Regions from separate parts of the Protofrankia sp. Cas4 genome, predicted to be linked through region 2. Evidence: riboswitches for the same ligand, from Rfam matches in the RefSeq annotation. Region 2 holds a riboswitch; each other region holds the start of a gene.
What was found. A riboswitch is a leader RNA that binds a small molecule or an ion and turns the genes downstream of it on or off. The one in region 2 is predicted to bind cyclic di-AMP.

Region 1 (7,620 bases), on a different contig from region 2:
TGCTGGTCGACACCTTCGTGGTGCGCTCGATCCTCGTGCCCGCGCTGGCGCTCGACATCGGCCCGAAGATCTGGTGGCCGAGCCGCCTGGCAAGGCTGCCTGCGGAGCCGCCGGGAACGGCAGCCGGCACCGATCCCCCCGGTAGCGTAGGTAGCGCCGGCAACGAGGTTCTTGTGGGGCCGCCGGCGGTGCGAAGAGAACCATGATCGCACCGCCTGTCATCCGCCGGCCAGGTCTGAAACAGGGCTAAAACGGGTTCTTACCCGAAGGTCGGAAACTCCGGCCCGAAAACCTGCCGCCACAGGTTGACGGCATCCTCGTGCCGACCCGCCTGCTCCGCCTCAACAGCATCATCAGCGTGGACGCGCGCGAACCGCACCGACTCCGCGAGCGCGTCGCAGTCGTCCCCCTGCAGGTAGGTCGACAGGTCGCCGCCGACCTCCGCCGGGTCGTAGGCGGTGAACCCCTTGTTCTCGACGTGCCGGAAGACCTCCGCCAGCGCCTGCCGAGTGTTCAGCCCGCGGTTGATCAGAACCTTGCCCGCGAGCGCCTCCAGGTGGAACGAACGCAGATGGCTGCCGCAGACCCGATTCCACGCCTTGAGCAGCCGAACCGCCGAAGCGACCCGTGGGCCGGCGTCCGCCATCCAGCTCGCGTGCCGCTCCGGCCGGGTCGGCAGCCAGCCGCCGACGCAGTCGGGCATGACGTAGCCTGCCCGTGGATGGTCGAAGGCAGGCACGAGATGGACGTCCGGCGCCGAGTTGTAGACGATGCGCATGGCCTGGCCACGCGTGCCGATCGTCTGGATGCGCTCGCCACCGATCGCGTTGCGAACGCAGAGCAGCAGGTCACGTGAGTCCCAGCGGAAGCGCTTCCAGGCGCTGTTCGCTGCGCTGAACACCACGAAGATGTCAACCTCGTCCAGCGGGCGGATCATCGTGTCGCGCCCCGCGGAACCGATGGTAGCCACACCGACCAACGGCAGCGCGCAGCGCGGTGGAAAGATCGCCCGTAGGGCCTGCTCGGCGTCGTCCCGACGGGCGTCGATGACCGCGCGGTCGTCGACGTTGAGGCGGATCAGGTCGTCGAGCTTGGCGAAGGCGCGCGCGGTCGTGCCCACCAGCAGGGGACCGGTCATCGCACCTGTGATGGGACCGGTCTGCGGGTTAAACGGACCGGCCCCTGGATCATCCGGGAACAGCGGGTTGTGTGCTCCTGGCCCGGTCTCGTCCGAACGGCGCCAGTGCGGCGGAATGATCAAATGATCATATGTGACCTCAGACCCACGCGGCCGCATCAGGCCTGGCACGTCCGGACTGTCCACGGGTGCGACTTCACGCCGGGTTTCCACGCTCACTCTGAGAACCTCCCAGGCGCCTTCGCGCCAACCGTACGGTCCCCCATCCATGACACGCGCCGATGGCCAACCGACACGGACGCGTGAACTGGGCGGCTGGCTCACACCGTCCCATTCGCGACATCGCATCTATGGTGCCGCATCCTGCAGCGGGGTAAACATCGGGTCCAGTCTGGTTACCCAAAGTCACAGATCCGGTGGAATTACGGAAGTGGTGAGGCAGTGGATGTGACGTTACGGAGGGGGCGGCCGGAACCAGACCCGCCAGCCACCGGACAACACGATGTCCGCGGGCACGAATGCGGTCGCCACGGCCAGGCGCTCACCCGTTCGGTCACCGACACGCACCCGGGCCTCGACGACCACCTGGCCGCGGAACTCCAGCCAGCCGGCCAGCGCCCGCAGGGCCTCGGTCGCGTACCCCCGGCGCCGGTAGGGACGCCCGATGGACACCGACACCAGTGCCCGCCGGTCGACGGCGTCCACCGCCAGCAGACCGACGGCCACCGAGTCCTCACCACGCACCGTCCAGGTCATCACGCCGCGCCCTCCGCCGGCCCGGCGACGCAGATCACGCCGCAACGCATCGGTCGGATCATCGGCGACGTCGACAGCGATCCCCTGCGCCTGGTGCAGGCACGCGCCCGCCAGCACCGGTCCCAGCTCCTCGGCCACGAAGCCGGCGTTCCACACCGTCAGGGGAAGCGCAAGCAACCTCGATGTCGTCAGGGTCGGCCCTTCACCCACGGCGGGCGGGCTCCACGACGCCGAGCAGTCCCCGCTCCCGCAGCAGCACCTCGGTGCGTGCCATCCCCTCGTCGAGGCCGACGCGGGGCGCCCAGCCGGCCAGGTTTCTGATCTTGGCGATCGAGTAGGTGCCCGTTCGGGCCAGCTCAGCCAACGCGAGCGGTCCAAGATCAACATAAACTCGGGGGTGTAGACGCGAGCTCACCCGTCCGGACAACCACCTGCGCCCGACCAGCAGCCGGTCCGCCGAGTCGAGCGCACGAACAAACGCCGCCGGCACCGAGCCCGGCAAGGCCACGCCGGCCATCCGCGCGTATCGGCCGAAGAAGTCGGATGCCGAAACACCCGCCCCACCCGTGACATGCAGGATCTCACCAACCGCCGCCGGGCAGTCCATGACCGCGACGACCGCCGACACCAGATCGTCGACGTGGACGGGGCTCAGGATCCCGCGGCCGGAGTCCACCAGGACGAAGCGGCCGGCCCGCAACAGCAGCAGCGGCCACAGGGTCCATCGACCGGCCCGTGGTCCGTACGCGTCGCCGACCCGTAGCACTGTCACCGCCAGACCGCGGGAGGCTGCGGCCACGGCTGCGTGCTCGGCCGCAGCCAGCGCGTCAGCCCGCGCCAGACCGGTCATGGTGACGGGCACGGCCTCGTCAGCGTCGGCAGGGAAGGAAGGGCCCAGCACACTCACACAGGACATGTGAACAACGCGACCGACGCCGGCGCGGTGGCATGCGTCCAACACGCCAGTGGTGCCGGCTACCGTGATCCTACGCATTTCACTGTCCGCAACCGGTAGCGGCCGGCTCGGCACGCCGGCTCGGACCGCGGCCAGCTCGCCACCGCCACCTGTGCCGACGGCCGCCGCGTGCACGACAAGATCCGCCCCGGTGAGCAGTTTCTCCCAGTCACCGGGATGGGTGACGTCGGCCACGACGATGCCAGGACCACGGCGGACGTCTATCGGCACAACATCGTAGCCGCGTCGGCGGAACTCGTGCACGACCGCGTCCCCGATGAATCCCCCGGCGCCGGTCACCACCGCGCGAGCCACGTCGTCCCCTCTCACCCCTGGGACCTACCCGGCAGATCCCCGATCCCGGTAATCGGCCTTCCCGGAAGATCGCTTCCCGATCCACCGGACTCCCCGCCAAGACGACACCCGGATACCTCAAGGTCTATCAGACAGGCCTAACGTACCGTCACGCCGAGCACGCAGACAGGTCGTTCCGGTCGCACGATATCGACCCTACGTGATCGGAGCCCAAGAGTAACTGGTTTCAGGCACCGGCGGCCGCGACGACTCGGCCGCGGCCACCAGCCCGGTGCAGCGCCGGCATCCACACCTCAACCGCCGACATCTTACTTTAAGTAGCTCTCTAATCGCTCTTACGGCGTCCCGAAATCCTGCGTCCAGTACGTCCCGTAACTGCCCCCGGTGCCGTAACCGACGCCGATCTGCTTCAACGAGCAGTTGAGGATGTTCTCCCGGTGCCCGGAACTGTTCATCCAGCCCGCCATGACCTCGGTCGGAGTGCGCTGCCCAGCGGCGATGTTCTCCGCGGCGATCGAGAACTGGTACCCGGCAGCAGCCATGCGTTGAAAGGGCGTGCGCCCGTCCTGGCTCGTGTGGCTGAAGTAGTTATGCGTCGCCATGTCGTCGCTGTGCGCCTGCGCCGCGGTGGTCAGCCTGGAGTCGACGGTCAGCGCAGCGCAGCCGGCCTTGGCCCGTTCGGCGTTCGTGAGCGCTACCACCTGGGAAGCCGGGTCTGCCGATGTCGGCTCGGTGGCGGTACCCGGCGTAGCCGCTGTAGGAGGAGCGACCGGAGCGACCGGTGCGGCTGTGGCCGCCGGGCCGCCCGCCGTGGCGTCCGCGACCGGTGTGGACCACGGCGGCGAGCTCGGTGGGAGCGACGCCGCCCACGGCCACCCGCCAGGTTTGACAGCGGTGCGCATGTGAACGGTCTCACCAACCGTGCCACGATCGACGGTCTGTGGCGGTACAGACCCCTGCGCGGGATCAACCGGTGACGTCGAGGACACCAGAGCCGGGGACGAAGCCCCAGGACTGGTCGCGGCCGCGGGCCCTCCCCCGTGGACGAGCTGGGCCAGGAGCAACCCGACGGTGGCGAGAACGAAAACGAAGACTGCCAGGACGGCGCCGGACCATCCCTGCCGGGAACGGCGGTGCTTGCGATGTCGAACCATGGAACCTTCCGTGTGGTCGGTCCCCCCCGCGCTATGCCCCCTGCATCCGGGACAAGGGTAGCGAGTACTAGGCACGGTGAGCCATCCCGTATCGCTTTTAACCGAATAATCATGAGCAGATCAGGCCAGTGTGGCGCCACCTCGGATCCACCCGACAACATGCCGTGTCGGACGGGCGACCAACGGCCCTGGCCGGCTGCCCCGGGTGACGCCCAGGAGTGCCCGGCAACAGGGGGCAAACGTCCGCACCCGTCGGACAGACCGGGCCACATGCGGGGCCAGAGTGCCAAAGTGCTGGTAGGACACATCAGGACGGGCAAGTATCCGGACGTGACGCCGTTCAAGACGGGGCCCGTCCAAGGGCAGCGCGCTAACATGACCCATTACGGCGCCAGCGGTCGCGACCAGCGGGATCCCGGGCGTGGGGGCACCAGACGACACGCCCGCATCCGGGTCGGCCGCGAGCATGCCGGCGGCGACCAGGATCGTGTCACCAGGCAGCCAGAAAACGACGAGGATGCCGCTGTCGACGAAGACGAGCGTGAAGATGACGGCATAGAGCACCGCTCCGGACAGGCCATCCACACTCGCACGGTTCGAGCCTGTCTGCCCCCGAAGGCTCGATCATCGTACCCTTCGCGCGACTCCAGTCCGCCGTTCATATCCAAATCGGCCAATTATCGACCTAACGGACACGCAACTCCTACTGCCCACAGGAGCCACAACCATGCCCATCGCCACCCCGGACGTCTACGCACAGATGCTTGACCGGGCCAAGACCGAGGCATTCGCCTACCCGGCGATCAACGTTACGTCGTCGGAGACCCTGAATGCAGCCCTGAAGGGCTTCGCCGATGCCGGCAGCGACGGCATCGTGCAGGTCTCCACCGGCGGTGCCGAGTTCCTCTCCGGCACCCGGGTGAAGAACATGGTCCTCGGCGCGCAAGCACTCGCCGAATTCGCCCACCATGTCGCCAAAGCGTACCCGGTCAATATCGCCCTGCACACCGACCACTGCCCCGCGGACAAACTCGACACCTATCTGCGCCCCCTGCTTGCGATCTCCAAGGACCGGGTTCTCCGCGAAGGGCGGGATCCGCTGTTCCACTCACATATGTGGGATGGATCGGCAGTCGAGCTGGAGGAGAATCTCAAAATTGCCGACGGCCTCCTGATCGAATGCCACCAGGCCAAGATCGTCCTGGAGGTGGAGATCGGTGTCGTCGGCGGCGAGGAGGACGGTGTCGTCGGTGCGATTGACGAGAAACTTTACACCACGCCGACGGACATGTGGCGCACCGCCGAGGTTCTCGGCACCGGCGAACGGGGCCGCTACATGCTCGCCGCAACCTTCGGAAATGTGCACGGTGTATACAAGCCGGGCAATGTGAAACTCCGTCCGGGAATCCTTCGGGACGGGCAGCAGTATGTCGCGCAGCAGCTCGGTCTGCCAGTCGACGCCAAGCCCTTCGACCTGGTGTTTCACGGCGGTAGCGGTTCCGACCTGGCCGAAATCCGCGAGACGCTGGACTACGGCGTTGTCAAGATGAATGTGGACACCGATACCCAGTACGCATACACCCGGCCGATCGCCGACCATGTCTTCAAGAACTACGCCGGCGTACTGAAAGTGGACGGCGAAGTAGGTGTGAAAAAGCAGTACGACCCACGCAGCTACGGCAAGGCAGCCGAGTCCGGTATGGCCGCCCGTGTCGCGCAGGCCTGCGCAGACCTGCGCTCGGCGGGGCGTTCGCTGACCAGCTGACCCATCCGGCCGAAGGAGGCGCGACATCGCTTTTCGCGCCTCCTTCGGCCGCCTGCAAGCAAGCTGAGCGCATGCATGCGCGCGTTAGCAGTCGATCTCGAGGAACGGCAAGAGTGGACAGCGCGATGTGCGCATAGTCACGAACCGCATTCACGGCTTGTTCAGCCACCAGCAATTCTGGTTATGGTCTGCGCCGTGCCCGTCGATACGATGGGGACACGTCGGGCGGCACGCCGAATCCTGCCCTCGCTCGACGAAAACCAAACTTGCGGCAGGAACGGGGGACCCACTTTCGGACGTCGATATCGGGCGTCCTCGGGGTGAAGCCGTGAAAGCGGCCGGGCAGTCCCAGCCCGAATCCGACAGCTCACCTCGCAGGCGTGGGGAAGGGCATTACCAATATGTCCAGTACACGTTCTCGTGGCCGACATCGTGGAGTTCGCCGGGCTCGGATCCGCACCCGGGCCATGGTGGTGACCCCGGCTCTGGTCGCCGCGATCAGTGGCGGCATCGCGATGTCCCAACCGGCCAGCGCCGCCACGACCTGGGAGGGGCTTCGCCAATGCGAGTCCGGCGGTGACTATGGGGCGAACAGCGGCAACGGCTACTACGGCGCTTACCAGTTCTCGCTGGGCACCTGGCAGGGCCTGGGCTTCACCGGCCTGCCCAGCAGCGCGGCCCCCGGCACCCAGGATGCAGCCGCGATCAAGCTCGCCGCCCGCGCCGGCTTCGGCCAGTGGCCTGCCTGCGGCAAGGGCATGGGCGCCGACCAACTCGGGGGCGGCACCAACCCGGCCGGCACCGCAAGTCCCGGCGCATCGGGCACCGGCAGCGGTGACAGCGGTGACAGCAGGGATGCACCGGACACCAGCGCATCGGACTCGAGCTCATCCGACACCGACTCGTCGCAGGCACCCTCGTACGGCAGGAGCGGTTCCTCGCGCTGGCAATGGCGCACGGTGAGCACGGACATCTCGTCGAACTCCGCTGATGCGAGGCCCCTTACCGCCGACCTCGTCGATCAGGTGCGGTCAGACGTTCGGTCGTGGCAGCACCAGATGAACAGTCTTGGCTACAAGATCCAAATTGACGGTCGGTATGGACCTGAGTCGGCCGGCGCGGCCAGCCGCCTGCAGGCCGACAAGGGCCTGGCGGTCGACGGAATCTGTGGGCCGGAGACCTGGGGGATCACCTTCAGCTGAACAGCCGGCAGCTGACGGCCGCGAACTGATATAGACCCCGCGAGGACGAGTCGGGCCGGTCCCACCTGCGTGACAACAAACACAACAGAAAAGCACTACGGCGACCGGCCCGATCACTCGGTGTTACGAAAAGCCAGCACAAACGACCCCCCATCGGGGTCACCCCAATCGCCGGGTAGAGTGTTGTCTTTGGGCCATGTAGCCCATTCGGGTGGTGAAAGCCAGGTCCGTGTAGTTCATCCGACACCCCCGATTTGCTTCGAAAGGGCCAGGCTCGCTAGAGTCCTCCCCACTCGCCAGATCGGCGAGGCCGCGCGGACGGACGCCGAATCCCG
Region 2 (7,620 bases):
CAAGGCATCCATCGACCTGCCCGGACGGGTGAACCTCGGCAACGCGGCGATGGCCGCCGCCGCGGCGAGACTCTTCGGGGTCGAGGTCGGCGACGCACTGGGCGCGATGACGGGTCTCGGCGACGTCCAGGGGCGCTATCAGGAGGTCGAGCTCGACGAGAACGGTGTCCGCGGGCGGCTCCTGCTGGCCAAGAACCCGGCCGGCTGGGTGGAGATGATGGAACTGCTCAACACGGCGCCCGCGCGGCCGGTGATCATCGATTTCAACTCGCAGACCGCTGACGGCCGTGATCCGTCCTGGATATGGGATGTCCCGTTCGAGCGGCTCGCGGGCCGGCAGGTCCTGGTCACCGGTGAGCGCAAGGAGGATATGAGCGTTCGCCTGGCCTACGCCGAGGTGCCGCACACCGTCCACCCGGATGCCGAAAGCGCGGCGTCCACGGTTGCCCAGGAGGGGACCGTGGACGTTGTCGCCAACTACACCGCCTTCCGTGACATCCTGGGGCGGGTTGCCCCGGTGAGGACGAGCAGATGACCAGGATGGCAATGTGATCACCGAGTCGGCGACCCGGATCGCCCTGATCTACCCGGAGCTGCTCGGGACCTACGGTGACGGCGGCAACGCGATCGTGTTGGCGCAGCGGCTGCGTTGGCGCGGACTACCGGCCGAGGTGATCGATATTCCGGCTGGCGAGCCGGTGCCCGGCAGCTGTGACATCTACCTGCTCGGCGGCGGCGAGGACGAACCGCAGGTACTGGCCGCCGAAGGATTGCGCAGGAGCACCGCGCTGCTGCGAGCGGTCAACGAAGGTGCGGTCGTTCTCGCGGTCTGCGCCGGCTACCAGGTGATCGGCGCCTCGTTTCCCACCGGCGACGGCCAGGTCCATGACGGACTCGGCCTGGTGGATGTGGAGACCCGTCGGTCGTTCGACCCGGCGGACCAGCCGGCGCCACCCCGCGCGGTCGGTGACGTCGTGGTGGAACCAGCATCCGATCTCGGCCTTCCGGTCCTGCTCGGGTACGAGAACCACGCCGGGCGGACGCGGAGGCTGCCTGGCGGGCAGGGCAGGCCGCTCGGCGTCGTACGCAAGGGTGTTGGTAACGGCACCGCGGATCAGACCGACGGCATCGTGGACGACCACGTGCTCGGTACGTATCTCCACGGTCCGGTGCTCGCGCAGAACCCCGCACTTGCCGATCTGCTGCTGTCCTGGGTACACGGCCCGCTGCCGGAGCTGTTCGGCCCGCCTGAGGCGGAGATTCTGCGTCAGGCGCGCCTGCGTGCCCTCGACGTCGCGGCTTGAAGCCTGTTACGGCTGTGGCGCCCCGGATCGGGTGGGGGGGCGCTGGTCGGGCGGCGGAACGCCGGCACGGTCACGTTCGGCGAGCGCCGCATTGAAGCGGCCGAGAAGCATCCCGAAGCTGTTGCGTTCGTCTTTCTCCCAGCTGCCCACCAGGTTGCTGATGCTCGCTACCCGCGCTTGCCGGGTGACGACGTAGCGCTCGCGTCCGCATGCGCTCAGGGTCACCAGGCTGGCCCGGCGATCGGTGGGGTCGGTGGCGCGTTCCACCAGGCCCTCGGCTGCCAGCGCGGCTACCTGGCGGCTCACCGTCGAGATGTCGAGAGCGAACACCGCACCGAGGGTCGTCAGCCGTAGCGCACCGTGATCGTACAGGTGGCTGAGCAGGAGATAGGCGGAGCGGTCGAGGGCCGCTCCGGACTCGTCTGTGATGGCTGTGCGGAACCGCTCGGCCCGGCGGCCGAGCACGGCCAGCTCATGTTCGATCTTCTCAAGCGCCTGGTGATCGAGTGTCTGTTCATCGTCCACGTCGGCCTCATCCCTACGCCGTGTCCGCCGCCGGTGGCGTCACAGAACCTTGTGGATACACCATTGGGACGAACCAGGTGGCGCCGGGTCACCGTAGCGGATCTCCGGATCTCCGGATCCCCGGGCCGGCCGCCGGGGTACGGGCCAGATCGCCGGTGCGGTGCCCGACTCGTGCACGCCACACGGCGAATCTGCCGAATCGGGCGGCGTCTGTGTGGTTCGGTTGGCTCGTGGTATCGAATCCGCTCAAAGTCGGGAAAGCGCTGTGGACCAAGAACCGTCGACGGACGCTGATCGTCGTAGCCGTGGTCGTGGTTGCCTTCGCCTATACGCACCGCTCACCCACGGTGAAGACCGAGCGCGCTGCGATTCCGGCGGGCTACGCGTCGGCAGGCCGTGAGCTTGCGGTACATGCCGCCCCTAAGCCCAGGCAGCCGGTGCCGTTGGTCCTCGTTCTAGCTGACGACGGCAGCGACATGGCGGCGATCGAGAAGGCCAGCAACGCGTCGGCGCTTGCAGATCGCCAGAAGTTCGCCCTGGTGTACCCGGAGGCGGTGGCCAGCAGCTGGCAGGTCAACGGCCCGGATGCGCAGTACCTGCGGGACGTGGTCCGCTACGTCGCTCAGGAGCGATCGAACATCGACATGTCCCGGATCTACATCTGGGGCGAGGGAGAAGGCGGTCGCATGGCCCTTACGGTCGCCTGCAGCTCGCTTGACTCCGCGCAGAAGCCACTGTTTGCGGCGGTCGGGGCGGTGAACACGGTCGGACCGGCGCCCGCGTGCCCTTCGCAGGTTCATGTCAAGCTGCTGCCCCAGAAATGGGACGAAGCCACGACCGCTGCTTTGTGGACGTTTTCGAAAGATATCAGGGGCTAGAGCGACCGAAGGCCGCGCGCTGATGGCTCGTTTCGCGCGGCTGGTGGTTCCAGGATCTCCAGAGATCCTGGAACCACCAGCTCTGTCTCTGGGCACGCTTCGTGTCATCACCGGATTGACTTCCCGCCGGCCGGCTCAGCCGGGGGGGTGGCGCGGCCGGCCGGCGGGAGTTCTGGACTCCCACCGGCCGAGCGCACTGTGGGGGGGGTTCAGTGCGCAAGGCCAGCGGAAGCCCGCGTTCCGCCGGGCATTACGAGCCGGGGGGGTTGGCTCGCTCCGACCAGCGGAAGTCCTTGGAGACATCCAGTTGTGGTTTGGGGCCGCCAGATCAGCGCCGATTTCGACAGCACCGACCTGGCGGCGAGGTTCACGCGTAACCGGAGGGGGAGGACACGCGGAACCCGATTGTGTTTTGAAGGAGCGGTAACCGTTTCACATGACCGGGATGGACGCTGCTGTCGCCGGTACCGACATACGAGCCGACCTACCAGGCTCCTTGGCCCCCGAGAGGGCGTTGGGACTGTGATTGCACGCTAGCTGACGCGGCCGACCGAGTACGACGTGGTCCAGATAGCCTCGAGTTTGACAACGTCACCTGATTTTGGGGCTACCCACATCTTGCCATCACCGGCGTAGATGCCCATGTGGTAAATGTTACCAGGTGTACCGAAGAAAATCAGGTCGCCGGGCTGTTTGTTGTACTGCGATACTCGGGTTGTTGCCTCGTATTGAGCTTCCGCCGTGCGAGGAAGGCTGCGCCCCAGCTGTTTGAAGACATACTGAACCAGGCCGGAGCAGTCGAATGCGTAAGGTCCCTCTGCACCGTACACGTAGGGCTTACCGGCCTGTTGTGCCGCCAGATAAACAGCCCGTAGACCGAGGGAGCCTGCGGATATCGTCGCATCGATCGTACTCGGTGATATCGTGCTGGCCCCGCTGGAGCCGGATGCCTGAAGAACGCTACGAGCCACCGATCGAGGTGCCTGTGCCGGGACTGCCGGGGCTGGACCAGGCATCACAGTCATCGTACCGATGTTCGAGGAGTGCGCCGACTGCAGGGCGTCGGTGCCGTCGAAGATAGCCGTGATCTGTGTCGTGGTGAGAATCTTGGCTGTGTAGCTGGCGAAGCCCTGTTCGTTGGTGTACAGGTGCTTGAATGTCGCCCAGCCGTCAGGCAGCTTCACCTGAACCTTGATGAGCTGGTTCGGCAGCGGCGCGTGGGTCGTTCCGTCCTCGAGGGCGAAGCCCATGTCGATGGGCTGGTCGGCCTGCACGGAGACGTCCGGATTGGTGACCTTCAGCGCGACAGCCGACTTCGGGTGCAGGTCGGCCTGATCGATCACCTGGCTTGTGATGGAGCCGGGGCCGACCGAGGTGGCCGGGTTGATGACCGACGTGCGCAGGCCTGCGAGGGACGCCTGGCTTCCGAACTGCGATCCTAGCGTGACCCGCGAGCTGACCGAGGTTTCGTCCATACCGGTGTCGGTCGGGGCGCAGCCGGCGAGCGCGACACCGGACACGGCAACCGTGCCGGTTGTCATCGCGGCTACCGCGGCCCGGGCTCGGACGCGACTTGTTCCCGACGGTGGAGCCGGCGCGCGGTGCCTGCCACGGGCTGAGCGCCCGGTCATGTCGGCAGGCGGTCGCAGAGACGACGTCGTTGCCGATCTCGTTGGCGACTTTGTCGGCGACGACGAATATGACCATGTTGCCGGATCAAGCTGCACATCGGGCGCAGACAAGGCTGTGATCCTTCCCGTTCGCCTGCGAGGTGAGCTGTCGGGTTCGGGCTGGGCTGCCCGGTGGGCCGTGCGACCGTCGCACAGCTCGCTTAACCCCTAGGACTGCACCGCGGATCGGTGTCGTCCGGTGGAGGATGGGTCCCCCGCTCCTGCCCTGGTGACGACTCGGAGGGGACACCGGGACCGTGGGCAGGATTCGGCGTTCGGCCCGGTGTTGTCGTGACGTCGGGGTGAGACTAGTTCAAAAGGATGGTGCCAGTAAACACTAGTCCCTCACAACTACGGCGAGTGCTCACAGAAGTGACCATATCGGCTCCTCCCATCCTCCATGCCGACCAGCTCGCCACCATGCCCTGACCTGTTGGTCCGGGCGGCAGGCCGCCTGGCTGAGGCGCCCGATGCCGTGACCCACAGGATCCGGAAGATGACATTACGCCATAGCGACGACAGTCTGGCGGCGGGGGGCACTCGAGTGCCGATAGTTATCTTTCGTTGCCATGTAGTAGTGAAAATTGTCGCCTTGGTAGAGTCATCCGATCACGGATAGTGTCGATCGCTATGAGATGTCTCGCTCCTGCATCCCGCGGGGGCGCATCCCGCGTGAGCCACACGGCCCGCCCGGGGCTGTGACGGCCCGGGGCTGTGACGGCCCGGGGTCAGTGGCGGCGGGCGCGGGTCGCGCGGCGGGAGAGCAGGCCGGCGGTCTCCAGGACGTGCAGTTCGACCGCGAGTTGGTGAACCTCGGCAGGCAGGGAGCGGTAATGGCCGGACAGGGCTTCGACGGCGGCCTGCGCGCGGTCCGCGAGATCGTCCAGGGCCCGCTGATGAGTGCGCATCTGCGCCCGCTCATCCTGAATCGCGCGAACCGTGTCCTCCTGCCACCGCCGGGTACGCATCAGGTGCTCGCTGGCGTCCGCGGCCTGGCGCTCAGCATCCTCCAGCCGCCCGAGGAGCTGATCAAGTTGGTCCAACCTTGTTACCAGCTCCGCGATAAGATCATTGCGAACCGGGTACGTCGGTTTGGTCATCGGACCGCGTCGTGCACGTCGTGGGCCATGTCACGGATGTCGTCCCGTGTGCTGAGGCACGTCAGGTCGTGGGCGCGGCGGGGGATGTGACCGTTGTCATGCAGGTCCGTTGCAAGGGTCAGCACGGGGTGTGATCGCAGTCCTAGCCGTCTGCCGTTGGCCGGCCGCTGGGACGGCGGCTGACGGTGGGTTCCCGCGCGAAGGGCCGACACAGCCGATTACGGTAGCCGACGCCGTGGTCTTCGTGAATCCCGTCGTCGGGTGATATATCGGAACTGCATAGTCGTAAATAGCTATCAAAGCGAGACGGTAGTCCTGATGGGTCGCTGTCCTCAGGAGCGGTAGGGCCGAACGGGAGGACGGCAGGGCGCTCCGGTGGTATCCACCCAGCGGCCGGACCTGACCCGCAGCGCCCCTGGCGATAGTCCGAACGGGTGATACCCACGCCCTGCGATGGCCGCACGACGGGGTCTGGTACGTCCGTAATCCACCTGGATTTGCTCGGTTCGGGGCACCGATCTACTCTCGCCTCTCCGCGGCAGCCGGTACCCCGACTCAGGTTGCCCGGGGCCTGTGGCCGGGCGAGCGGTATCATGATCGTATGACCTTCGGCCGGCGGGGTTCCTCTTCACCGTACCGGGTTCACGGGTGAGGGGGTCGGTTGCAGTGACCTGATCCCGATGATTCACCGGGCATAATAGACTACACCATCGGCTTGATGCGTGGTCGTTGTTGTACGGTTTTTGTCGCCTGGGTTTTTTATCTGTGATTACAGCCAGCCGTTGCGCTTGAAGGACCGATACAGCGCGAAGCAGATCGTCGCCATCAGACAGAGAACGGCCGGATATCCCCAGACCTGCCGCAGCTCCGGCATATGATCGAAATTCATTCCGTAGATGCCGGCGACCGCCGTCGGAACCGCGGCGATGGCGACCCAGGCGCTGATACGGCGCATGTCCTCGTTCTGCGCGATGGTCACCTGCGTCAGGGTTGCCTGGATGATCGACGACAGCAGTTCATCGAATCGCGCTATTCGCTCGGTGACCAGTTCGAGGTGGTCGGCTACATCACGGAAGTACTCCTGAATCCGCGGTGGGATCCTGCCGACGCCCGGCTCGGTGAGCGCCCGCACCGGAGCGGCAAGTGGCGTGACGGCGTGTTTGAGCTCAAGCACCTCGCGTTTGAGCTGGTAGACCTTGCTGGCGTCGGGGCGGGTCGAGCGGCGGAAGACCGAGCCCTCGATGGTGTCGATGTCGACTTCGATCTTTTCGGTGACGACCAGGTAATCATCGACAATCTGGTCGCAGATGGCGTGGAGGACGGCCGACGGTCCTAGGCGTAGCATTTCTGGTTGCTTCTCCAACCGGCTGCGCAGCGCTTGGAGCCCGCCATGTTCACCATGGCGGACCGTGACGATGAAGTCCCGTCCGAGAAATACCATCACCTCGCCGGTGTGGACGATTTCCGATGTCGCGGTCAGCTCCTCGTGTTCCACGTAACAGGCGGTCTTGAGGACAACGAAAAGCGTTTCCCCGTATCGTTCCAGCTTCGGCCGTTGGTGGGCGGTGACGGCGTCCTCGACGGCGAGGGGATGCAGGCCGTAGACATCGGCGATATTGGACAGATCCGCCGCACTCGGTTCGTAAAGGCCGAGCCAGGCGAAACTACCGCGGTGGTGCTCCCGGGCGACGCGCAGGGCATCGGTGTGGTGGATAGCTCGCGGGTCGCGAGCGCCGTCCCGGTAGACGTGGCAGGCGACCACCCGGCCGGTTGGTGTCGAAGGGTCCTCAGGGCGGGTGCGGCGCCGTTTGGGGACCATTCGGACCAGGGATACTGGTCTGGCCAGGGCACCCGCCAGCCATCCCGCCGGGGTCGACGGATGGCTGGCTGCATGCGGTGCGGACGGGTACCGCCTGTCATGTCGATCGCCGGTGTCGTCATCGACATGCTCGTCGCTCACTTGCGGTTCCTTCCGTCGATGGTCCTGCCGGTCGCCAGGTATGTCGGTCTGGCCTCTTCTGGTGCCGGGTGTTTCGAGCGGGCTTAGAGCGCCCGGCAAGAGGGGTGTGCCATGCCGTGCCAGCGCCAGCGCCAGCGCCAGTGGCGTGGCGGCACCGGGGCACGCACCTTGCCGCAGCGCTAC
Region 3 (7,620 bases), on a different contig from region 2:
TTCACCGCAGCCGGTACGTGGAGCGAGTGGGTCGAGGGCGCCGATGCCATCGTGGCCTGGGTCGACAAGATGACGGCGGACCGCGGCTTCCAACATCACCTTGTGTCTGTCTACCACGTCGACGTCGAAGGCGATCAGGCCTCGGCGCTCGCCTACCTCACCTCCCACCAGGTTGCCGCCGACGACCCCAACCAGGTTCTGCAGATGTCCAGTCGTTACCGCAACCGGCTGCGCCGCGACGGTGACGGTTGGGTCATCACCGAGATCCAACTCGAGATCGGCTGGATCGAGGTCCGGACGTTCGACCAGAGTCTGGCACTCGGCTGATGTCGGCGCCCGTACCCACACCCATGCCGGAGCGCGCGACGCCCGCCGGGTCCTGCCCGGTGGTCAACTACGACATCATGTCGCCGCGGCCGGTGCTGGCGGGCATCGGAGAGATGGCGCAGCTGCGTGAGGCGTCCCCCGTCTACTGGAACAGTTTCGGGGCCGGCTTCTGGATGATCACCCGCTTTGATCAGTGCCGCGAGGCCTACCAGAACCCCGAGGTCTTCGGTAGCGACTCGGTGATCGTCCTGGACCCGAACCCGGGTTACCGCTGGATTCCGACCAATGTCGCCCCGCCCGAGCACGGCAGGTACCGTCAGATCCTCAACCCGCCCTTCTCACCCCGTGCGGTCGCCCGGGCGACGCCCCGGATGCGCGAACTGTGCGACCGGACCATCGACGCCTTTCTCGACTCCGGTGGCTGCGAGTTCGTGGCCGACTTCGCGGCGGTGTACCCGACCCGGGTGTTTTTGTCGATCATGGGTTTGCCTGAGACCGATGACGCGTTGTTCGTCGAGTGGGTGGACACGGTCTTCGACGCCTTCACCGATCCTGAGGGCCAGGCCCGGACGATGGCGGCGATGGGCGCGATGACCGAGTACTTCATCGGTGTCGTCGCGGATCGGCGGGCGACGCTGCGCGACCCCGAGAGTGACTTCGTCAGCTATCTCATGACAGCACGTTATGAAGATAGACCGTTGCGTGATGACGAGATTCTGCAGATGTGCGTTGTGTTGGTGCTTGCGGGTCTCGACACCGTCAAGAGCCAGCTGAGCTATGCGTTCCACCATCTGGCGACGACGCCGGAGCACCGTCGACGGGTGGTGACCGAACCGGGGGTGGTGCCGACGGCGGTCGAGGAGTTCCTGCGGGCGTTCCCGATCATCCAGGATGGCCGAAAGATCACCCGTGACGTGGACTTCCACGGCTGCCCGATGAAGAAGGGGGACATGGCGCTGCTGTTGCTCGGTGCGGCCATGCGCGACCCGCGCTCGTTTCCAGACGCTGACCAGGTCGATCTCGACCGTGCGGTCAACCGGCACATCTCCTTTGCCGCCGGACCGCACCGGTGCCTGGGCTCCCATCTCGCGCGCGCCGAGATGGCGGTTGCGCTGGAGCAGTGGCACCGGCGGATCCCCGACTACCGGATCGCGGGCGGTGAGCCGGTGCTGGAGCGCGGTGGTGCGGCCGGGCTGGTCGCCCTGCCGCTGGTCTGGGACCGGTCATGACCGCCGATCCGACAACGGGGGAGCGGCTCACCGTGCAGATCATGGTCGACCCCACCCGGTGTACCGGGCAGGGCCGCTGCTATTCGCTCGCTCCGGAGGTGTTCGACACCGATGACGACGGTTTCTGCCTCCCCCGCGGCGTCACCTTCGTGGTGACCGCGGACCGGGCACAAGCGGCCCGGCTCGGCGCCAGTTCGTGTCCGGAAGACGCGATCACGGTCGCGGCCGGTCCGCCGGGGCCGGCGGTGGACGTCTGACATGTGAGGTACCTGGGTGGATCGGGCCGCGTGAGCCGGACGCGTGCGCCGTGGGTCGGCGCCTGGGCAGCACTCGATGGGGTCGCCCAGGTGGCCGGGCCAGTGCCTGCGGTAGCCGAAGTCGTTCGAGGCCGCAATGTGGACCGGTCTTTCCGTTCGGCGAGAGGAAATCGCGTCCGCGCTACATTTCCGGGACCGCTTGTCGGATTTCCTCATAAGAAATAAGGTATAGATCACATCAGAGTGCGGCCGGGACGCGCGTCGTGACATCCGGCGTCTCCCGAAGACCTCGAGGGGAGCGGCGTCATGGCCGGGACGGCAGTGACCGATGGCATCAGAGTGATCGACGCGGATACCCATGTGATCGAACCCGCTGATCTGTGGACGTCGCGGATCTCCACGGCGAAGTGGGGTGATCTGGTTCCGCACGTCCGCTGGGATGACGACCTCCAGGAGGAGGCGTGGTATTTCGGCGACGCGCGCCTGTCGGCCACCGCGGGCGGAGCGATGGCCGGTTGGGCGGAGTTCCCGCCGAAGCATCCCCGGCGCCTCGCCGACGTCGACCCGGCGCTGTGGAACGCCCCCGATCGGCTGCGCAAAATGGACGAGTACGGGATCTGGGCGCAGGTGCTGTATCCCAACGTGGCGGGGTTCGGTACCGGGAGGTTCCTCGGACTCAAGGATCCCGAATTGATGGTGCGCTGCATCCAGGCGTACAACGACTATCAGACCGACTGGGCGAGCGCGGACCCGTCCCGGCTGCTGCCCATGGCGGCGCTGCCCTTCTGGGATCTGGCGGCGAGCGTCGCTGAGATCGAACGAACAGTCGCGATGGGGCATCGGGGCGTGATCATGGCTCAGGAGACCGACTTCTTCGGTCTTCCGCTGCTCGGTGATCCGCACTGGGACCCGATCTGGGCGACCGCCCAGGATCTCGGCGTTCCGGTGAACTTCCACATCGCATCGGGCGACCTGTCCCTGATCGAGAAGAACTTCCCGGGTAACGGGATCCACGCGAACTACGCCTCGGTCGGGGTTTCCTTCTTCATGGGCAACGCCCGCGCCATCGCGACCGTCATCTGTGCCGGGATCTGCCACCGCTTCCCGAGGCTGAATTTCGTCTCGGTCGAGAGCGGAATCGGCTGGCTCCCCTACGCCCTCGCCGCTTTGGACTGGCAGTGGAGGAACTGCGGCGTCCCGATCGAACACCCCGAATACGACCTGCTGCCCAGCGAGTACTTCCAGCGCCAGATCTTCGGCTGTTTCTGGTTCGAGCGGGAGACCGCCCTGCAGGCGATCGAACTTCTCGGAGCCGACAACTTCCTCTACGAGACCGACTTCCCGCACCCGACGAGCATGTCGCCCGGCCCGGCGAGCGCGGCGATCCGGCCGGACCTGTTCGTCGCGGAGGCGTTCGCGCAGCTGCCCGGCGACGCGCTGCGCAAGATCCTGCACGACAACGCCGCCCGCATCTACCATCTGGACTGATCCGGCCCGACCGGGCCCGCCGTCGGTGGGCGCGGAGTGCGAGTTGGTTCGGGCCGTCCGCGTGCACACATGATAGTCAACAATGTTGACGAGCCTCGTTCGCGATTTGATCTTCAGTGGCGCCTGTTCCTTGTGCACGAGTCGACCGGCCTGCTTTGCTGACGGAAAACTGACGATTCTCGGCCAGATCCGCGGCGGGTCTCCTTTGGGCGACGCCGGCCGGTATGAAGGAGGTTCACGTGTCCATTGATCTTGGCCATGACCCGGTGGTCAGTGAACTCGCCAGACGCACTGCCGAGTTCGTGCGCAGCGTCGTCGTCCCCGAGGAGGAGGCGTTCGCAGGCGTGGCCGCGCGCGGCGGTGACGCGATGCGGGCGCGGCTACAGCAGGCGGCGAAGGACGCGGGGCTCTTCGCCCCGCACGTGCCGGCGCAGTTCGGCGGGCACGGCCTGGACATGCGCGGACGCGCACCCGTCTTCGAGGCGGCGGGCTACTCGCTGTTCGGCCCGCTGGCACTGAACATCGCCGCCCCCGACGAGGGCAACATGCACATGCTGGAGGCCATCGCGACGGCTGAGCAGAAGGAGCGGTATCTGCGGCCGTTGGCAACGGGCGAGGTGCGGTCCTGCTTCGCGATGACCGAGCCCGCGCCCGGAGCGGGGTCGGATCCGACCGCTCTGACCACGCGCGCTGCAAAGGAGCCGGGCGGCTGGCGGATCGACGGCCGTAAGTGGTTCATCACCGGCGCGGACGGTGCCGCATATGCGATCTGCATGGCCCGCACATCGGGCGAACCGGGTCACCGCGGTGGAGCGACGATGTTCCTCGTCGACGCGGACAACCCCGGAATGAAGATCGTCCGTCATGTCGAGACCCTCGACGAGAGCCTGTACGGCGGTCATTGCGAGATGCTGTTCGACGGCTGCCTGGTGCCGCACGACGCGGTTCTCGGCGAGGTGGACAAGGGTTTCGACTATGCCCAGGTTCGCCTCGGGCCGGCGCGGACGACCCACTGCATGCGTTGGCTGGGGATCGCCGCCCGGGCCCAGGATATCGCCGTGGCCCGGGCGGCGGACCGGCGGCTGTTCGGTTCCCGGCTGGCGGAGCTGGGCATGGTCCAGGCGATGATCGCGGATAATGAGATTGATATCGCGGCGTCCCGCGGGCTGGTCCTGCAGGCATGCTGGGAACTCGACCAGGGTCGCTCCGGGGCTCAGTCGACCGCGGTGGCGAAGACGTTCACCGCCGAGGCCGTCTGGCGGGTCGTCGACCGTTCGCTGCAGATCTGTGGTTCCCTCGGTATCTCCGGGGATGTGCTGCTCTCGCGCTTCCTGCGCGAGGTCCGCCCGTTCCGTATCTATGACGGGCCGTCGGAGACCCACCGCTGGGCGATCGCCCGTCGTGTGGTCCGCCGTCACCTCGACAACCATGCGAGCGCGTCATGACGATCGTAGCGTCTGCCGGCTAGCGTCTGCCGGCCGGCTAGATGATTTTTCGAGGTTTGTGCGACGGAAGAGTCCTTGTCGATCGCACAAACCTCGAAAGATCGCGTAGGCGTCGGTTCACCGACCTTTGATGTCGAGGAAATAGTCGAGAAGACGCCAGGTCGTCCGGTCGACCACACCGGTGACTGCCACCGCCGGGTCGTTCAACCGGCAGAATTCCTGGAAATCACGGAACGCTTTTTCCGTCAGCGGGCCGAAGGCGCCGTCCGGGGAGAACAGGCGATTATCGCCCTCCCGGCCCGTAGCGATGTTGAGCGCGTTCTGAGCGGTCGTGACCGGGTGGCGCAGATCCGGGAACACCCCTGACTCGCCCTGGTCGAGGGACCCGCGCGCGCTCGTCGGGAAGTAGGCGAACCGGTTCGGCGAATTCTGGGGGGCGAGCGGGAAGCGCGGGCCACCGCTGAACATCGACTGCCAGTTCACGCATCCAACGATGAGTATACCGCCGGCCAGCCAGGTTCTGCGTAGTACCTGATCGTTTCCGACGTTACCTTCGACCGTGGCAATATTATTGCCGGTGCGTTCGACGACCAGGCCATGGGCTCGCGCCCAGGACCAGATCGTGGTGACCGTACTTCGTGTGATTGTGGCCATCCCCGGCGTAGCCGACCTCCGCCAACGCATGCTCGACCAACTGTTGCACAGCCGTCATCGCTGACTCCTTTTCGGCGACGCCGTGTTGGCGGCCGGGACCGATGGTAAGGATTCGACCGAAGACGATGCCAGAACCCCTGCCAGAACCCCTGCCAGATGAGACAAGACGTACCCCGTCGATTGGCCTGTTTCCTCATCGGTATCACCGTGCGTGCTCTGGCGGCCAATGTATGTCGGTACTCTGCCGCCGCGCTCGATCCACTGCCAGCGGTGTTGATCTGATTTCTCTGACCGGCCGGCCGGATGATTGACACGCATAGTAGTCGACATGCGTCGAGATTCGCGGAAAATGGCCCTTGCGGTCACAGCGTGTAGTTCGCTACCGTGGCCGGGCTCTCAGCAACACCGGGCCGAACGCCGAGTTCTGCCCTCGGTCCGGTGTTCCCTTCTAGTAATCACCAGGGCAGCAGCGGGGGAACCAGGACTTGGCGGACGTCGCCCTTGTGGCGCCGTCCTCGGGGTGAAGTCGGCCGCGGATCTCCGCGCTGACCGGGCTTCCCGGCCCGAACCCGACAGCTAACCTCGCAGGCGTACGGGAAGGATCATTGTTGCCTGCATATCAGGCGTGTGCAGATTCTGCTGACGGGGTTCCGTCCGGACACGGTCGCCACCGTGCACCGACCGCCAGGTCCAGCTTCCGCCGCCGGTCCGCACGTGCGGTGGTTGCCGCCGCGGCCACCGGGACCGTCGCTCTGACCGCTTTTGCGGCCCCCGCACTGGCGAACGACGCCGGGGCTGACAGTCCGGCCGGCTCGACCACTGCCACCACTGCCACCACTGCCACTGCGCAGACCTGGGCCGGTGACACCGCTGCCGGTGACGCCGGGACCGCGCCCTCGGCGTCCGATTCGCCCTCGGCGTCCGACCCGGCGTCGGCCGCTGGTTCGGCGTCGGCTGCTGGTTCGGTGTCGGCCCAGACTGGCGGCCTCTCGGCACCGCCGGACAGTGCATCGTCGCAGCAGGACGGTTCCGCGGCGTCCACTGCCAGTCTCGGTGAGAAGATCGTCTATTTGGCATCGAAGCAGGCGGGCAAGCCATACGTGTGGGGCGCCCAGGGTCCGAACTCCTTTGATTGTTCCGGGCTTGTCCAGTACATCTACAAACAGCTCGGCCGGAGCGTGCCGCGAGTGACCGACGCCCAGTACGCGGCGTCGCAGAAGATATCGCGGGATGCCAAGCAACCCGGTGATCTCATCTTCTTCGGGCAGCCCGGAAACATCCATCACGTGGCGATTTACGCCGGGGCCGACATGATGTGGGCCGCTCCCCACAGCGGAACCGTCGTCCGGCTTCAGAAGATTTATTCCACGAGTTATCTCGTTGGCCGCCTGGGGTGACCTGGCTCGACTGTTAACAGACATGCGACCCGTCATGGCCGGGCTGCCGCGTGCCCCACCGTGGGCATTCCGCCAGCTTGGCTGTGACGGGTGCGTCCGCGCGGCGCCCATGAGCCGATCGACGATACTGAAGTGAGATATCTGATAATGACCAGGGGAAGGCACAGAAAGCAGTCCCAGTACAATCGCGGCGCGGTGGCTGCCACCGCCGGTGTCATCGGCGCGACGGCGGGAATGATGCTGACCGCGGGTCCGGCGAGCGCGAACCCCACCGCATCGCCCGGTGCCGGTACGGCGCCTGCGCCCGGCACGAGTTCTGTCGCTGCGACACCTGTTCCCGACGCTTCCATCGCCGGTGCCGGCAGGAAGGCGGGACTTGGCGGTTGCGACGGGAAGCCGCTGCAGACCTGGGTCGCGGTCGCGCTGGCCGAGTCCGGCGGCAACGCGAACGCGCACAACCCCAATGGCGAGGATTCCCGGGGACTGTGGCAGATCAACATGCGGGCGCATGCGGGCTGGGTCGGCGGGGCAGATCTGTTCGATCCAGCCATCAACGCCCAGGCCGCCAAACGGGTGTGCGACATGCAGGGCATCGGAGCATGGAGCACGTACACCAACGGGTCCTACCGCGTGTACCTCGGGCGGGCTGCGGCAGCCGCCACCGAGGCAGCTGGTGATGGCGCGACAGGCACTTACCAGGCCGATCCCACCGGCCCAGGTGGTCCTACTGGGCCGGTCAGTACACCGGTTACACCGGTCACTACGCCGGACCGGACCGCTGCGGCCGACGTGGCGCCGGCACGACGGGTCGCCGATCCGGTGC
Region 4 (7,620 bases), on a different contig from region 2:
CGCGGCAGTACGTGAAGTCGAGGAGGAAACCGGGTACGACGTCGTGATCGAATCACTGCTGGGTGTGGACTCGATGCGCAGATGTTTTCCGCGCGGCACCGGCGGCACAGTCGACCATCACACCGTGCGGATCATCTACACGGCCCGGGTGGTCGGCGGCGTGCTTCGGCATGAGATTGGCGGTTCCACCGACCAGGCCGCCTGGATCGATGTCGATCAGATCGACACCCTCGAGCGGGTTGATCTCATCGACATCGCGTTGGAGCTTGAGCGGACCAGACCGCCGCACGGCCAGGCGGCTGGAAAACATTCCTGACCGGCAACGCGACCGGCCGGGGGGAGATCCCATTTGGCAGAATCTCCCCCCGGGCGCCGTCGAGACCGCTTGAGGCCGCCGGGCGTGCGAGAAGAACATGATCGCACGCCCTTTGGCCGTCGAGCCTGTTAGGCCTTTCCGGCCCAGCAGTGCTTCGAGGCGTACCAGGGGCTGGTGCCCTGCTGCGCGTACAGCATCCGCGCACGCATCCACTGCTCGGAGGCGCTGGCATTCTGCGGCAGGCCGGACCCGCCGACACCGTGCCAGGTACCGGGCAGGAACTGGAACAGTCCGCCGGCGCCGATCGAGTTGACAACGCTCGGGTTGCCACCGGATTCGCACTTCGAAATGGCGGCCAGCGCCCCGTCCGCGGACGGGGCCGCACTTGCCGGCTGCGACAGCGCGACGCTGCCGCCGCCGATGGCGGCAACAAGTGCCGGCACAGCGATCAATACCCGGGCCCGTGCTTTGATTCGACTGATTCCACGGTCGCCGGAACGTACGTTGGACATGTAGATGTCCTTCCCCACGCCTGCGAGGTGAGCTGTCGGATTCGGGCTGGGAGTGCCCGGCCGCGATGTGCGGCTTCACCCCGAGGACGCCTGACGTCGACGTCCGAAAGTGGTTCCCCCGTTCCTGCCACCGGTCTGGTTTTCATCGGACGGGGGCAGGATTCGGCGTGCCGTCCGACGCGTGCCTTCCTCTCGAAGGCACGGCGAAGACCATACGTGCAACGACGGCCCAGAATGCAAGGTTACGTGAAGAGGCACACAGTCCGTATCCGATGTTGATAGCAGCTACGGCTGCCGGTAACGTGCGCGTACTCGCGCTCATCCCTACTGTGGCCTCGTCCCGCCGGCGATATTGTGACGGGGCTGCCACCTGTCGGGTAAAGCCCCGCCTTACGCGGTACGTGGGCAGGCGGATCGACTGCGTGGCTATCCGGCGGTGATTGTACGACGGCGCCGGAAAACCCGGTGTCGACGGCGCCGTGTATCGTGTCGGCAATATGCACAATGGATGTCCGACCGCAGCGCTGCCACGGCCCACAGGAGGCCCGACCCGCGAGAGACGCGGGCCCGGACAACTGGGGAATCCCGACATATCGCTGGCCAGGCCCGCTGCGAGGCAACGGCGCGGGCCTGGCCAGCGATGACCAATGCCAATGGGGTGGACGGTGTGGCTGTCAGCCCATCGTCCGACTGCGGCGGCGGCGGACGATCCTGCGGCCGGCGACCATCACGACGATGGCGGCTACCGCCGACGCAGCGGGAACGGCGGACGGGGGGTTGGCTATCCCGCCCTCACCCGCCGAGACAGCACCCTTGGGCACCGGCATCGTTGTGGCCCCCGACCCGGACGCCGATGCGGTGGTGCCGGTACCGCCGGTGCTACTGCTGCCTGTGCCTGTGCCTGTGCCGGACACGACCTGGTACCGGGTCAGCATGCCGGCGGTGATGTGCTCGTTCACGTGGCAGTGAAAAAGCCAGATGCCGACGTTGTCGGGTACCATGTCGGCCGCTGCCATGGTACCGGGGAGCAGCGGAACGGTATCCATCCGCATTCCGCCCACGACCGCGTCGTTGCCATGCCAGTGCGGGGTGTGCAGGTCCTGCTCACCGCCCATACTCATCAGGTACCAGCGGACGTGCTCGCCTTTATTGATGGTGATCATCGGCTCGTTGCCGAAAACGTAGCCGTTGATGGCGTGCCGCAGGTTGGACCGGACGAAGTTGCTGTCGTCCTGTGACGGATACGGCGGCTGGGCAAAACGGCGGAGGTTCTCCTGAAAATACGGGCTCCAGTTCTCGTTCGTGATTGTGAACAAGGTGAAGATCTCACGGTCGACGTCGGCGGGGCTGCCGTCCGGCCGCGCCTTCCCCTTGGCTGTGATGACCATCGGGCCGGTGAGTCCGGCATAGGTGTCGGTGACCTCGCTGGTATGGGAGTGGTACATCCACATGACCGAACTACCGTCGTGTGGGCCCGGGCCCGCCCGGTCGGGCACCAGCCAGGTGTAGGTGTGCGTGCCTCCGGTGGGTACGGCATCGTCAAGCTTGTCCACCCCGGAGGTGTTGTCGGCGTAGGGCGTACCCTCGTTCGCCTTGGTGTAGAAAACACCGTGCGGATGCATACTGTCAGAAATCTTGCAGGCGTTGCGGAACACCACCTTGATGGTGTCGCCGACCTCGGCCCGGATGACCGGGCCCAGGAAGCCCTGGTACGCATCCTGCGGGGCGCGCGGGGCCAGACTGGTGAAATTCGCGTCTGTGTAGCCGCGGTAGAGACACTTGAGATAGCTCGTTCCGATGCGTCCGGGTCCGGATTGGACGTACGTCTTCGCTGTCGAGTCGAACGCCTGACCGGTGATGTCGTCGCGCCCGTCCGGGGCGTAGTTCCAGACGACCTCATCGGCACCGACATAGTAGGTGCGCACCTGTCCGGTCGGATGGAATGCCGCACCGCCGACACCATCCCAGTAGGACGTGCCTTCCGGACTCGGCATCGCCATGCCGGCCATGCCGGCCATATCGGTGGTTTTCGGCTGTCCGCCGACAGCGGCTAGCGCCGTGGCCGGGCCGGAGATGGCCAGGCATATGACGAGTGCAAGGGCGCCGGTAAACCCTGCTCCGGACGATGGACGCCAGGCGGGTGGACCTTTCGCCGCCCACCCCCGGCCTGCGGTGCTGCCGTCAATACGCATGCGCCATCCGGCGCGGAATCGTGCTGTCACGGTGGGTGACAGTAGCGGCCGGGAGCCGAATCCGGCGGGTGCACCACGCGAACCAGTTAACACATGTAGAAGAAGGTGCTAGGGCAGGTCTGCTACCCATTGGCAACCGTCTACCGGGGTTCCCGCCGGACCGGGCCTCACCAGTGGACGATCCGCAGCCGCCCGCCGAGCGCCCGCTGTGCACGCCATGCGACCCTTCCGGCGGGATTGACCAGTATCGCCTGGTTGGCAGCCGCCAACATGGGCAGATCGGCCAGCGAGTCGCTGTACGCGTGCTCCCAGGGCGGCTCAATCCCGTAGGCGGCAAGCTGCCGCGGCTTGCGCGACCCGTAGTTGTGCAGGCTGCCCCGGCCGACGCCGAACCGGCCCCAGGACAGTCGGGACGAAATCAGTTCCACCTCGCCCAACCCGAGTCCGTCGAGAACCGCACGGGCGAGATCGTGTTCACATGCCGTGACGACCACGACCCGATCACCCGCGCCGGCATGGCGGCGCAGGGTGGCCACGGCCTCGGGTATCGCCACGCCGCCGTCGACCGCGAGATCCCGGCCGAACGCCTGTGCCCGCGCCCGGAACCGCGGGGCGTCGAAGCCCAGCAGCGCAAGCCTCATGATCATCCGTGCCGCGGCCGGGCGGAGCGGGCGCACCGCCAGCAGGGGCGTCACCGGCACGACCAGAGCCGTGCGCCACGGGGACTGCGACAGGTGGCGACGCAACAGTCGGGTGAACGTGTCACCGCGGACCAGGACGCCGTCAAGATCGAACAATGCGACCCCGGTAACCGCTGCTTCGGACGGTTCGCTCACTCGTGCATCCTTGTCCTGGTCGACCGTGTCCTGGCCGACCGTGTCCCGGTCGACGGCCGCTCACGGAATCTGGAACGGACGGTGAGCACTATCATGACCGAGGGTGTGGTGGTCAACGAGACCGATCCGGCCACATGCGCATACCCGGGGTGCGCCCAGCCACCGAGTGCTCCGGTCGGGCCTGGACGGCCGCCCGCGTACTGCGATGACTCCGCACACAACCGACTCTCCGCCTACCGTCGGCGGCGGGACATTGCCGGTATACCCACCGCCACCGCGACGGTGAGTCCGACAGCGGCCTCCGCCGGGCTCACCGGCGGCGCACGTCCACGAGCCGACGCGCTGGCGGGACAGATCACGGCGTTGGCCACCGGGCTCACCCGCGCGCTGGACGGTTTCGTCCGCGAAATGGCGACTCTTGGCGATATTGCGGCTACGGAAGCCCGTGTCGAGACGGTGGAGGCGGAAGCCGCCGAGCGGGTCGCCGAAGCCGTCGCCCGGGCGGTCCGGGCCGAGCAGGCCGCCCGCGGTGCGCAGGCAACCCGGATCGAGGCCGAAGCGGTCGCCGCCGAGGCGGTAGCAGCCGTGGACCAACTCGACGAGCAACGGATCGGTCTGGAGGCCGAACGCGACGTGCATGCCGCGGCCCGTGACCAGGCGCGAGCAGCCCTTGACGCCGTCCAGACCGAAGCCGCAGCGGCCCTCGGTGCGGTGCGGCGCGACGCCGACACCCGGGTCGCGCAGGTCCGACAGCAGGCGAACGCGGAAATCAGCCAGGCCCGTCAGGTGGCGGACGCAGCCGTCGCAACGGCGCGCAGCGAAGCCGCGGCCGCACTCGCGCACACCCGGGAGGAAGCCGTCCAGGCCGTGGCTGGCGCCACCGCGGCCAGAGACGCAGCCCTGGCCCGGGCGGACGCGGGTGAACGGACCACAGCCGAGGCGCGAGCCGAGGCTGACCGGCTGCGCCTGGACCTGGTTCGCCAACAGGAGAGCACCGACACCGCAATCGCCCGCATCCAGGCCGACGCCGACCGGCGGCTCGACCACGCCAACCGGGTGGCGGACGAACGCCAGGGGGTGCTCGTCGAAGGCAGAGCGGATGCCCGTGCCCGCGCCGAACGCGCGGAACGTCAAGCTGATGATCTTGCAACGGAGCTACGCGCGGTGCGGGCCGAGCTGGCCGCCGTGCGCGACAGCCTCGGCGGGCCGGCGACTGCCGGCAAACCCGCAGATCAACCCCCGGAGCAGCCCTCGGACCAGCCGACAGCCCCGCCTACCGGCCCCGGTCACCTGGCACCGGGTGCTTGACACCGGGTGCTGATCCGCGCTCCGTGGCCAGGTAACCTCGCGGTGGCCAGGTAACCTCGCGGGACGGTCAGGTCGGTAGATATCCGGGAAGTCCACCTTTACGCCGGGCACGACGCAGGACGACCCGCCGGGAACCATCCGGCAGCAGGCGGAGCCGCTCCAGTTCCCAGTCACCGAACTCGGCGTGCAGGGTGAGCACCGCCAGCGCCTGGCGTCGGTCGGTGCCAGGCGGCAGATACAAACGCTGGTACTCCACGTCCATGACGCCACCGTAACGACAGGGTGGACAACGAGAGTGATGAACCCGATGGTTCACGCCGCCTGTCTACCCCGAGCGACACGACCCGTCATGGTACGTAAAGACCGAGAAACGCCAGCGACGCGTACACCACCAGCATCGCGGCGCAGACCGCAAGGACGATGCGCAGGACGTCGTCGCGTCGGGTGAGCCCGGCCACGACAAAAAGGTATGGAAAGGTTCCATATACGTACCGTTCACTTGAATCAAGGTTACTGCCAGTGAGTACCGCGGCCGTCGTCAACGCGGCCCACAGCGTGTAGGACGCCGGCAGCGTCCGCGCCATCACGACGAGCAGGACCACGGACAGCGCCAACCATGGCACGTGCAGGCCCGTACCCACCTGGCCGTGGATGATGCCCCGGACCGCCGCCCAGAGCACAGCGGCGGGATTCGACGAGCTGCCGTGCAGCGACTCCTGTCGTTGTAGCCGCAGTGGCAGCAGAGCATCACCATATGCAATCTGCGCCCACAACCCAAAGAGCGCGAAGCCGGCTGCGGGTGCGAGCACGGCCGCTGCCCGGCGCAGCCGGTCCGTGCGCGCGACTGCCCCCAACCCGCGAAGGGCCTCGAGTGCCGCCGGTGCCACCAGGAGGATGCCGACCGGTCGGCACAGCCCCGCAAGCAGCCCACAGACCGCGGCGAGTTCCCACCGCCGGGTCCGCAGGCCCGCGAACACACCAACGGCCAGCAGCCCCCACAATGCCTCGGTATAGCCCATGACCAGCACGAACGCGGGCGGTGCCAACGAGGCGAGCCACACCACCCGCGAGGTTGCCGCCGGGTCGAGACCCTCGGAGCGGGCCAGCCAGGCGAGCGCCGCCACAAAGACAAAAGCGATCATGTTGACCAGGACGAGCAATATGCCGCCGGTATGGCCGCCCAGGCCGGGAACCACGGCGACCGCCCGGACCAGCAGCGGCAGCAGGGGGAAGAAACGCAGCCCCTGCCCGCCGACCCCGGCGTATCCGTGCTCGGCGATACCTGCGTACCAGCCGGCATCCCAGCCGAGCAGGCCGGTCAGCCGGAACGGCGTGGCAACCGTTGGATGCAGCGCGTCATGTCCCGCGGCGAGCTGGCCGCTGATGTAGCGGGCCAGGGCGTACGCGGCACCGGTCACGATGCGGGTGGCACACCAGGCGAGGGTGATGTCGCGTAGCGGCAGCGTCCGTAGCGGCGGCGTCCGCCATCCCCGCGGGTCTGGTCCGCCCCGCGGGGGCTGCGCGGGACGCACGTCCGCCGCCGACGGCGCGAAGAACCACGATCGCACCGCCGACGGCGATCCAGCCATCGATCCCAATGAACCCAATGAACCCAATGAAGGTCAGGGCTGGAAGCGTAGGAGGGTGAAGTTCTCCCACACCCTGGCCGACTCGCCCTGGCGCATCACCTCGTCGGCCAGTGGACGCCTGTCCTGCAGACGGCCACGGACCTGGGTACACAGGGTCTCGTACGTCCGGTAGGCACCCGACCCGGCGAAGAACACCGTGTGGGCGGGGCCGGCCTGCGCGAGTGCCCTGTCGGCGAGGACAACGCCGTTCGCCTTCGAGTTACGCGTCTCGTAGTCCGTCCAGTCAACGCGGTCCGGCGGTAGGTAGGTCGGGACGACATACACGTGCATCCAGGACGGAACGGTGCGGGACAGGCCCGGACCGAGCTGGTCCGGGCAGACCAGCAACACGTCGCCGGGCCGCCCGATGCGTTCGAGCACGCCCGCGGCCTGCATCGCCTGAGTGCGGGTGCGGGACAGGTCGCCATAGCCACCGACAAGCCCGAGCAACGCACACACGACGATGATCCCGCGGAACAGTCGACTGTCCACGACAACGGTCGCACCGAGGCCGATGACCAACAGGAACGGCACGAACGCGGTGGCGGTGTACCGATCCGCCCAGGCGTTGCCCACCACCTTTCCCGCGGCCACCGCGACGAAGAGCGTCACCGTGGCCAGGAAGAACAGCGTGCGACCCGGTTCCATACCCTTCAGGTCGACCAGGACGTAGCGGCCGTCGACCGCCCGGCCGGCGATCCCCGCGGCGGCGAGCCCGGTGATGAGGAACAGCAGCGTCCGCCCCTGGGTGGTGGGACCGCCCGCCCACTGCCCGTAGGCATGTGAGATCGCCGCGAAGGTCGCCGGTTCTCCCCATGGCGTCCCGGT

Region 1: it holds a riboswitch for cyclic di-AMP, as region 2 does, so the genes downstream of both, U9979_RS03390 (transglycosylase family protein) here and U9979_RS24005 (C40 family peptidase) in region 2, are expected to answer to the same signal.
Region 3: it holds a riboswitch for cyclic di-AMP, as region 2 does, so the genes downstream of both, U9979_RS12820 (C40 family peptidase) here and U9979_RS24005 (C40 family peptidase) in region 2, are expected to answer to the same signal.
Region 4: it holds a riboswitch for cyclic di-AMP, as region 2 does, so the genes downstream of both, U9979_RS12185 (transglycosylase family protein) here and U9979_RS24005 (C40 family peptidase) in region 2, are expected to answer to the same signal.

What each region holds. Positions count from the first base shown of each region.
Region 1 covers NZ_CAUVXL010000032.1:2,794-10,413, reverse strand. The annotation lists gene U9979_RS03425 (MMPL family transporter) at 1-206, shown strand, start outside; gene U9979_RS03420 (nucleotidyltransferase) at 260-1,357, opposite strand; gene U9979_RS03415 (GNAT family N-acetyltransferase) at 1,592-2,104, opposite strand; gene U9979_RS03410 (NAD(P)-dependent oxidoreductase) at 2,097-3,179, opposite strand; gene U9979_RS03405 (CAP domain-containing protein) at 3,500-4,318, opposite strand; gene U9979_RS03400 (hypothetical protein) at 4,439-4,882, opposite strand; gene fbaA (class II fructose-bisphosphate aldolase) at 5,046-6,083, shown strand; cyclic di-AMP (ydaO/yuaA leader) riboswitch at 6,307-6,479, shown strand; gene U9979_RS03390 (transglycosylase family protein) at 6,551-7,285, shown strand.
Region 2 covers NZ_CAUVXL010000264.1:22,847-30,466, reverse strand. The annotation lists gene U9979_RS24025 (MurT ligase domain-containing protein) at 1-535, shown strand, start outside; gene U9979_RS24020 (glutamine amidotransferase) at 549-1,304, shown strand; gene U9979_RS24015 (MarR family winged helix-turn-helix transcriptional regulator) at 1,311-1,829, opposite strand; gene U9979_RS24010 (plasmid partitioning protein) at 2,135-2,707, shown strand; gene U9979_RS24005 (C40 family peptidase) at 3,241-4,248, opposite strand; cyclic di-AMP (ydaO/yuaA leader) riboswitch at 4,455-4,625, opposite strand; gene U9979_RS24000 (hypothetical protein) at 5,106-5,477, opposite strand; gene U9979_RS23995 (magnesium and cobalt transport protein CorA) at 6,247-7,437, opposite strand.
Region 3 covers NZ_CAUVXL010000137.1:5,386-13,005, reverse strand. The annotation lists gene U9979_RS12850 (nuclear transport factor 2 family protein) at 1-327, shown strand, start outside; gene U9979_RS12845 (cytochrome P450) at 327-1,556, shown strand; gene U9979_RS12840 (ferredoxin) at 1,553-1,813, shown strand; gene U9979_RS12835 (amidohydrolase family protein) at 2,120-3,301, shown strand; gene U9979_RS12830 (acyl-CoA dehydrogenase family protein) at 3,541-4,746, shown strand; gene U9979_RS12825 (peptidoglycan-binding domain-containing protein) at 4,864-5,400, opposite strand; cyclic di-AMP (ydaO/yuaA leader) riboswitch at 5,847-6,005, shown strand; gene U9979_RS12820 (C40 family peptidase) at 6,120-6,797, shown strand; gene U9979_RS12815 (peptidoglycan-binding protein) at 6,993-7,620, shown strand, end outside.
Region 4 covers NZ_CAUVXL010000130.1:75-7,694, forward strand. The annotation lists partial or broken gene U9979_RS12180 (NUDIX hydrolase) at 1-316, shown strand, start outside; gene U9979_RS12185 (transglycosylase family protein) at 445-828, opposite strand; cyclic di-AMP (ydaO/yuaA leader) riboswitch at 831-1,006, opposite strand; gene U9979_RS12190 (multicopper oxidase domain-containing protein) at 1,503-3,020, opposite strand; gene U9979_RS12195 (haloacid dehalogenase-like hydrolase) at 3,188-3,856, opposite strand; gene U9979_RS12200 (hypothetical protein) at 3,938-5,164, shown strand; gene U9979_RS12205 (DUF5703 family protein) at 5,232-5,426, opposite strand; gene U9979_RS12210 (hypothetical protein) at 5,512-6,753, opposite strand; gene U9979_RS12215 (glycosyltransferase family 39 protein) at 6,787-7,620, opposite strand, start outside.